2 regions of the Micromonospora sp. NPDC051006 genome follow, and region 2 is predicted to be linked to the other one. Evidence: riboswitches for the same ligand, from Rfam matches in the RefSeq annotation. Region 2 holds a riboswitch; the other holds the start of a gene.
What was found. A riboswitch is a leader RNA that binds a small molecule or an ion and turns the genes downstream of it on or off. The one in region 2 is predicted to bind thiamine pyrophosphate.
Positions count from the first base shown of each region.

Region 1: another riboswitch for thiamine pyrophosphate. It lies ahead of ACIBBA_RS28620 (ECF transporter S component); the one in region 2 lies ahead of thiE (thiamine phosphate synthase).

Region 1 covers NZ_JBITFP010000026.1:28,787-32,990, reverse strand. Annotated here, with positions in the region: gene ACIBBA_RS28635 (DUF6328 family protein) at 1-44, opposite strand, end outside; gene ACIBBA_RS28630 (sugar isomerase domain-containing protein) at 256-1,005, opposite strand; gene ACIBBA_RS28625 (alpha/beta fold hydrolase) at 1,040-1,870, opposite strand; TPP riboswitch at 1,944-2,050, shown strand; gene ACIBBA_RS28620 (ECF transporter S component) at 2,126-2,710, shown strand; gene ACIBBA_RS28615 (ABC transporter ATP-binding protein) at 2,860-4,204, shown strand, end outside.
Region 2 covers NZ_JBITFP010000001.1:191,704-195,907, forward strand. Annotated here, with positions in the region: gene ACIBBA_RS00855 (thiazole synthase) at 1-238, opposite strand, end outside; gene thiS (sulfur carrier protein ThiS) at 235-435, opposite strand; gene thiO (glycine oxidase ThiO) at 426-1,586, opposite strand; gene thiE (thiamine phosphate synthase) at 1,583-2,209, opposite strand; TPP riboswitch at 2,204-2,313, opposite strand; gene ACIBBA_RS00875 (ThuA domain-containing protein) at 2,595-4,204, shown strand, end outside.

The DNA.
Region 1 (4,204 bases), on a different contig from region 2:
GCGAAGTTGCGCTGCCAACGCTGCTTCTCGGTTTCCTTCGACACGCGCTACCTCCGGTCAGACGCTACTGCCGGCGGGGCCCGCCGCCGGCAGCAACGCCAATGCCCGATCGCGCAATCCGCGAAACCAGCTCATGATCGACCCCGTCAAAGGACACCGCCCGCGCCGCGATGCGCCCGCTGGTGGCGGATCAGGCGCGCCCGAGGCCCCCGCCGGCGGCGGATCAGGAGCGCGCGAGACGCCCGCCGGCAGCGGTCAGGAGCCGCGGCGGATCCGGCCGGCGTAGCGGGCCTCCAGCGCGTGGTTGTGCTCGTCACCGCCGGCGATGTTGGCGGAGAGGTAGACCGGGGGCCGCTCCCCCGCGGCGAGCAGTCGGGCCACCACCTCGACCGTGATCTGCTGCGCGAGCAGCGCCGCGGTGATGGAGGAGACCGCGCCGACCGCGCCGCCGCCCGGCAGCGGCAACGTCGCGTCGCCGTACGGGGCGCCGTTGTCGAGCACCACGTCGGCGAGGTCGGCGAGCTTCCGCCCGGACGGGTGCCGGGAGGTCATCCGCGCCGAGTGCTGCGCCGAGGTGATCGCCACCAACCCGTGGCCGCGCTCCTTGACCAGGCTGGCGAACTCGACGATCGCACCGTTCACGCCCGAGTTCGAGGCCACCACGAAGACGTCCGCCGGGCGCACCGGCGCCAGCTCGTAGAGGCGGTGCGCGACCGACGGATCCCGCTCCAGGGTCGGCCCGAGCAGATCGGCCGGCGCGCCGCCGTGCAGCACCAGATCCCGCAGCGCGATCTTGTTGGTCGGCACCAGCCCGCCGGCCCGGCCGGCGATCTCCATCGAGAGCGCCTCGGAGTGCCCGGTGCCGAAGGCGTGCACCACCCCGTCGGCGCGTACCGCGTCGGCGAGCAGGTCCGCCGCCCGGCCCACCGCCTCCCGCTGGCCCGCGGCGACCTGGTTCATCGTCTCGGTCACCACCGCCAGGTAGGCGTCGGCGCTCAACGTCATGTCTCCTCCATTCCTCACGACCGCCGGACGCGGCTCAGGCCACGCCCCGCACCCGGGCGACGATCGCCTCGGCCAGCGCCGCCGGCGCCTCGTCCGGAATCCAGTGGGTCACGCCGGGCAGCTCGACGAAGCGGTAGTCACCGGACACGTGCTCCGCGCACGCCTCGGCGGCGGTCCGGCCGATGGCGATGTCCCGGTCGCTCCAGACGAACGTGGTCGGCACGGTCACCGGCCCGACCGCGGCCAGGTCACCCCGGGACATCGCCCGGTACCAGTTCAACGCCCCGGTCAGCGCGCCCGGCGCACGCATCGGCTCCGCGTACGCCGCCACCCGCTCCTCGTCGCCGACCCCGGCGAGCATCCGACGCAGCGCCGCCGCCCGCAACCCGAGCAGCACCTTCTCCGCCTTGCCGGGCTGCCGGAACAGCACCATGTACGACGAGCGGACCTTCTGATGCGCGTCGTGCGACAGCGCGTACGCCATCGCGGCGGGGTGCGGCACCGAGACGGCGGTGAGGGTACGGATCCGGCCGGGGTGGGCGGCGGCCACGGCCCAGGCGACGACGGCGCCCCAGTCGTGCCCCACCAGGTGCGCCGCCTCGACGCCCAGCGCGTCGAGCAGCGCCACCACGTCGGCGACCAGTTCCGCCAACCGGTACGCCTCGACGGCCTCCGGGCGGGCGCCGGGCGAGTAGCCGCGCTGGTCCGGCGCGTACGTGCGCAGGCCGGCGGCGTGCAGGGCCGGCGTCAGGTCGTCGAACTCCCCGCCGTGCTGCGGGAAACCGTGCAGCAGCAGGACGGGCGGGCCCTCCTTTGGTCCACCGGCGCGGACGTCGAACGTGAATCCTCGGGCGTCGATCCGCATGATCAGCAGCCTACCCAGGCCGGCCGGCGTCGCCCGGCCCCCGGTCGCGGTGCTAGCGTCTGTGGAACAACTTCACATCCGACAGGGGAGCGCACAGCGCTGAGAGTGCGGGCACACGCCCGCAGACCCTCGAACCTGATCTGGGTAATGCCAGCGCAGGGAGTTCGGTCGACCTCCAGCCGCGCCGCCGTCCGGTTCCACCGGACGTCGGCGTGCGTCTTCTCCTGGTTCCTCCACAGAACTGGGAGCACTCGCATGACACCACCCGACACGAACCGTTGGCGGACCGTCGACATCGTCGTGGCCTCGGTGATCGCCGTCGCCTTCGGCATCATCTTCTGGGCCTGGGGCCTGCTCTGGAACGGTCCCGCCGACGCCATTCCGCTGCCCGGCCGGGCGGTCCTCTACGGCGTCTGGCTGGTTCCCGCCGTCCTGGGCGGGCTGATCATCCGGAAGCCCGGTGCCGCCTTCTTCACGCTCACGGTCGCCGCGCTGGTCTCGGTGGCGCTGGGCAGCAGCTGGGGCTGGACGCTGGTCATCCAGGGCCCGCTGGAGGCGGCCGCCGCGGAGCTGGCGTTCGCGGCCTTCGGCTACCGCAACTTCAAGGCGCCCATCGCGCTGCTGGCCGCCACGCTGGCCGGTCTCGCGGCGGCCATCTACGACGTCTTCGTCTGGTACCCGGAGACCTCGTGGGTCAGCTTCCGACTCCCGTACATCCTGATCACGGCTGCCAGCTCGCTGGTGATCGCCGGGGTCGGCAGCCTCGCCCTCACCCGGGCCCTGGCCAACACCGGCGTCCTCGATCGCTTCCCCGCCGCCCGCGAACGCCCCGCCATCTAACCCCCACCCACCTCCTCCCCCCTCCCCCACCCCCACCCCTCCCCCCGGACCCGTTGATCAAGAGGTTTGCGTCAACGGCGTCCCGATTTCTGACGCAAACCTCTTGATCAACACGACGGGGCCGGTAGCGGCGCGCGGGAGGGGGTGCGGTGAGCGGAGTGGAACTGCGGGGGTTCGGGTGGCGGCACGCCGGGCGCAAGCGCTGGGCCGTGCGCGACGTGGATCTGCGGATCTCCAGCGGCGAGCGGGTGCTGCTGCTCGGCCCGTCCGGGGCCGGCAAGAGCACCCTGCTGGCCGCGCTCGCCGGGCTGCTGCCGGAGGACTCCGGCGAGCAGGCGGGCACCGGCGAGATCGACGGGTTGGACCCGCGCAAGGACCGGGAACGGGTCGGCATCGTCTTCCAGGACCCGGAGAGCCAGCTGGTGATGGCCCGCTGCGGCGACGACGTGGCGTTCGGGCTGGAGAACCGGGGCGTACCGGCCGCGGAGATCTGGCCCCGGGTCGACGAGACCCTGCGCCGGGTCGGCTTCCCGTACCACCGGGACCGGCCCACCGCCGCCCTCTCCGGCGGCGAGCAGCAGCGCCTCGCGCTGGCCGGGGTGCTGGCCCTGCGCCCCGGCCTGCTGCTGCTCGACGAGCCGACCGCCAACCTCGACCCGGCCGGCGCCGCGCTGGTCCGCGACGCGGTCGCCGGGGCGCTGGAGGCCAACACCACGCTGATCCTGGTGGAGCACCGGGTGGCCGAGGCGCTGCCGCTGGTCGACCGGGTGGTGGTGCTCGAACCCGGCGGCGGCGTACGCGCCGACGGCACCCCGGAGGCGGTCTTCGGCGCCCACGGCGACGCGCTCGCCGCCGAGGGCGTCTGGGTGCCCGGCCGGACCGTGCCGCCCCGGCGCGCCACCACGACCCCGGGCGACCTGCTGCTCACCGCCGACCGGCTCGGCCTGCCACCCCGGCTGGCCGACACCGACCTGGCGGTACGCGCCGGCGAGGCGCTCGCTGTGCTCGGCCCGAACGGGGTGGGCAAGTCCACCCTGGCGCTGCTGCTCGGCGGGCTGCTCCGGCCGGGCACCGGCGCGGTGACGGCGAGCCCGGAGCTGGCCGGCCGGGACGCCCGCACTCCCCCGCACCGCTGGCGCGCCCCCGCCCTGGCCGGCCGGATCGGCTCGGTCTTCCAGGACCCGGAGCACCAGTTCGTCACGAGCACCGTCTACGACGAGTTGGCTCTCGGCCCGCGCCGCACCGGCCGGCACGAGGCGGCGATCCGGTCCACGGTGGACGAGCTGCTGGACCGGCTGCGGCTGACCGCGCTCGCCGGCGCCAACCCGTACACCCTCTCCGGTGGCGAGGCGCGGCGGCTGAGCGTCGCGACCGCCCTGGCCACCGCGCCCCGCCTGCTGGTCTGCGACGAGCCCACCTTCGGTCAGGACCGGAGGACCTGGCTGGAACTGGTCGACCTCTTCGCCGAGCTGCGCGACGCCGGGCACGGCGTGG
Region 2 (4,204 bases):
CCGTGTAGCAGCCCGCGGTGTTGGGCAGCAGCCGTACCCCGCACCGGTCCAGCAGCTCCAGCAGGCCACCGGCGCTGCCGGGCGCGGTGTCCACCCGGCGCAACGCCACAGTGACCAGCTCGGTGCCGGAGGCCCGGATGGCCTGCTCCAGCACGTGCAGGTTCGCCGCGCCGCCGGTGCCCAATATGAGCCGCGAGGTGAAGGTCACGCCGCCGATCTCGAACGTCACCCCGCTCACCCGCCCTGGGCCGCACTGAGCACCTCGACCCGGTCGCCGTCGCGCAGCACGGTCGCCGGCCAGCCGGTCCGCGGCACCACCTCGCCGTTCACCGCGACCGCGAGCCCGCGCTGCTGCGGGGTGACCTCGCGGACCAGGTCGGCCACCGTCGCGCCGACGGGCAGCGTGCGCCCGGCCCCGTTCACCGTCAGTTCCACCGGTCCCCCTTCATCGTCGAATCAGTTCCACCGACGGCCGGGCCCACGCCGGCGAACCGGTCCGGTCGGAAGGGCGCGAGCAGCGGGTCGGGCTCGCCAGTGCTGACCAGGTCGGCGATCAGGTCGGCGGTGACCGGGGTGAGCACGATCCCGTGCCGGTGGTGCCCGGTGGCGGCCAGCACGTCCGGCCGGCCGGGCAGCGGGCCGAGGATGGGCGCGTTGTCCGGCGTGCCGGGCCGTAACCCGGCGACCGTCTCGACCAGGTCGTACTCGGCCAGCTCGGGGAGCAGCTCGACGGCGGCGCGGAGCAGGCGGAGCACCGCGCCGGCGGAGACGTCGGTGTCCCGGCGTTCCTCGACCGTCGCCCCGACGACCACCTCGCCGCTGTCCCGGGGCACCAGGTAGACCTGCTCGCCGTCGGCGTACCCCCGGATGACGTGCCGGAAGCCCGGCGCGACGCCGCCCGGCGCGCGGAGCCGGAGCACCTGTCCCTTCACCGGCCGGACCGGCAGCCCGGCCAGCGCGGCGGCGCCGCAGCCGGCCGCCACCACCGTGACGGCCGCGTCCAGCTCGCCCAGCCGGCGCACCGGCGCGGGCACCAGCACCGCACCGGCCCGCTCGGCGGCGGTACGCAGCGCGGGCACCAGCTTCCGCGGGTCGACCTGGTGGTCGGTGGGCGCGAGCGCCCCGCCGCGTACCCGGGTGGCCAGCGCCGGCTCGCGGTCGCGCAGCTCGCTGGGGCGCAGCGGGGTCACCGGCAGGCCGAGCCTCTGCTGGTACGCCCAGAGCCGGCGCGCCTCCGCCAGGTCGTCCCCGGTCAACCCGACCATCAGGGTGCCCTCGGTCCGGTAGCCGAGGTCGGCGCCGGTCGCCTCGGTCAGCTCGGCGGCGAACGCCGGCCAGCGGGCGGCGGACTCCACCAGCAACCCGGTCAGCTCCCGCTCACCGAAGTACGCCTCGGCGACCGGGGAGAGCATGCCGGCGGCGACCGCCGACGCCCCCGAGCCGGGGGCCGGGTCGTGCACGACCACCCGCAGCCCCCGGGCGGCGCACCGCCAGGCGATTGCCAGCCCGATCGGTCCCGCCCCCACCACCGCCACGTCCGGCCGGGCCCGGTCGTCGGATCGCGTCGACGGGGTCCGGCCGGTCAGCACGTCAGGGCCCCGAGCAGCTCCGTGGTCGCGCGGGCCGGGTCGGCGGCGGCGCAGATCGCGCCGACCACCGCCACCCCGTACGCTCCGGCGGCCCGCAGCGCCGGCACGCCGGCGGCGGTCACCCCACCGATGGCGATCACCGGCACGTCGACTGCCGCGGCCACCGCCCGGACCCCGGCCGCCCCGATCGGCGGTGGCAGGCCCTCCTTGGTGGCGGTGTGGTGGCAGGGGCCGACTCCCAGGTAGCTGGCGCCGGCGGTGACCGCCTCGGCGGCCGTGCCCGGTTCCCGGGCGGTGGCGCCGAGCACGGCGGCCGGGCCGAGCACTCGGCGGGCCGCCCCGACGGGCAGGTCGTCGGCGCCGACGTGTCCGCCGGCGGCGCCCACCGCCAGCGCCACGTGCAGCCGGTCGTTGACCAGGCAGCTCGCCCCGGACGGCGCGCAGAGCGCCAGCACCCGGCGGGCCAGGTCGTACGCCTCGCGGTCGGTGGCGGAGTCCTCGACCCGGACCTGCACCACGAGTTCGGCGCGGGCCGCCGACAGGGCGGCCCGGACCACGGTGAGGGGGTCCCGCCCGGGTCGGGTGTCGGTGATCAGATGCAGTCGCCCAAGGGACAGCACGGCAACACTCCTCCCTGCGCCGGCATTACCCGGATCAGGTTCAACGGTCGGGGGCTGTCAGCCCCCCTCTCAGCCCGGTACACCGGGCTCCCGTGGGTTACTTGCGTGTCACGGTACGACAGATCCGTCGGGCTGCCAAGGCGGGGGTCGGTGGCGGATCCGGCTGGGCGCTTCATGCGGTCCTGTTCGGAATGTCGCCCGCCGTTGCAGAACCGTTACCCGCTGGCATCTTGCCCGACATGCATCCAGCGGAATTAATTTGTTCAGCGATTCGACAAAATGCTGGCGTGGACGCCCTGGCACGGTGTCCGCACCGGCTCCATCTGGGACGGTCTTCGGCGAGCCGGCCCCCGCGATCCCTGTCCACCGCGACATAGGAGGCGGCGTGTCCCGATCTCGTCGTGCCCGTATACCACTCACCGCAACCCTGCTCTCATTCGCCCTGGCCGCATCGACCCTGTTCGGCGCGCCCGCGCAGGCGGCACCGGCCGCCGCGCAGATCCCCCCGCGGGACGCGCAGGCCGCGACCACGGTCACCCAGGCGCTGCCCAAGGCCGCGAAGGCGGCCGACGAACCCTTCTCCGTCCTGGTCTTCTCCAAGACCGCCGGTTTCCGGCACGACTCGATCCCGACCGGCATCGCCGCCATCCAGCAGCTCGGCGCGGCCAACGGATTCACCGTGGACAGCAGCGAGGACGGCGCGGCCTTCAGCGACGCCAACCTGGCGAAGTACCAGGCGGTGATCTGGCTCTCCACCACTGGCGACGTGCTCAACCCTGAGCAGCAGGCTGCGTTCGAGCGCTACATCCGCGCCGGCGGCGGCTACGTCGGCATCCACGCCGCCTCGGACACCGAGTACAGCTGGTCCTGGTACGGCGACCTGGTCGGCGCGTACTTCGCCAACCACCCGGCGAACCAGCAGGCCACGGTCAAGGTGGAGGATCACGCCCACCCGTCCACGGCCGAGCTGCCGGACCGCTGGTCGCGGTTCGACGAGTGGTACAACTACCAGACGAACCCGCGGCCGGACGTGCACGTGCTGGCCAGCCTGGACGAGAAGAGCTACACCCCGGGCGCCGGCGCGATGGGCGCCGACCACCCGATCGCCTGGTGCCAGGACTTCGACGGCGGCCGGTCCTGGTACACTGGGGGCGGCCACACCCGGGAGTCGTACGCCGAGCCCGAGTTCCTGGGCCACCTGCTCGGCGGCATCCGTACCGCCGCGGGCGCGGCGGACGCCGACTGCGGCGCCTCCAAGACGGCCAGCTTCGAGAAGGTCGCCCTGGACAGCAACACCAGCAACCCGATGGAGCTGGACATCGCGCCCGACGGGCGGGTCTTCTATATCGAGCGCGACGGCCGGGTGCAGATCGTCAAGCCGGACACCGGCAGCACCGTCACCGCCGTCGACCTGGACGTCTTCACCGGTAACGAGGACGGCCTGATTGGCATCCGGCTCGACCCGGACTTCGCCACCAACCACTGGGTCTACCTCTACTACGCCCCGAACGACGGTGTCGCGCGCAACCTGCTGTCCCGGTTCACGGTGACCGGCGACACCATCGACCTGGCCAGCGAGAAGCAGGTGCTGCGGGTCGACACCCAGCGCAACACCTGCTGCCACGCCGGCGGCAGCATGGCCTTCGACGGGGCCGGCAACCTCTACCTGGCCACCGGTGACAACACGAACCCGTTCGAGTCGAGCGCGTACACGCCGATCGACGAGCGGCCGGGCCGCCAGGACTACGACGCCCAGCGCACCTCGGGCAACACCAACGACCTGCGCGGCAAGGTGATCCGGATCCACCCGGAGGACGACGGGACGTACACCGTCCCGGCCGGCAACCTCTTCGCGCCGGGGACCGACAAGACCCGCCCCGAGATCTTCGCGATGGGCTTCCGGAACCCGTTCCGGATCGGCACCGACCCGAAGACCAACACGCTCTACGTCGCGGACTACGGGCCGGACGCCAACGCGGACAACCCGACCCGGGG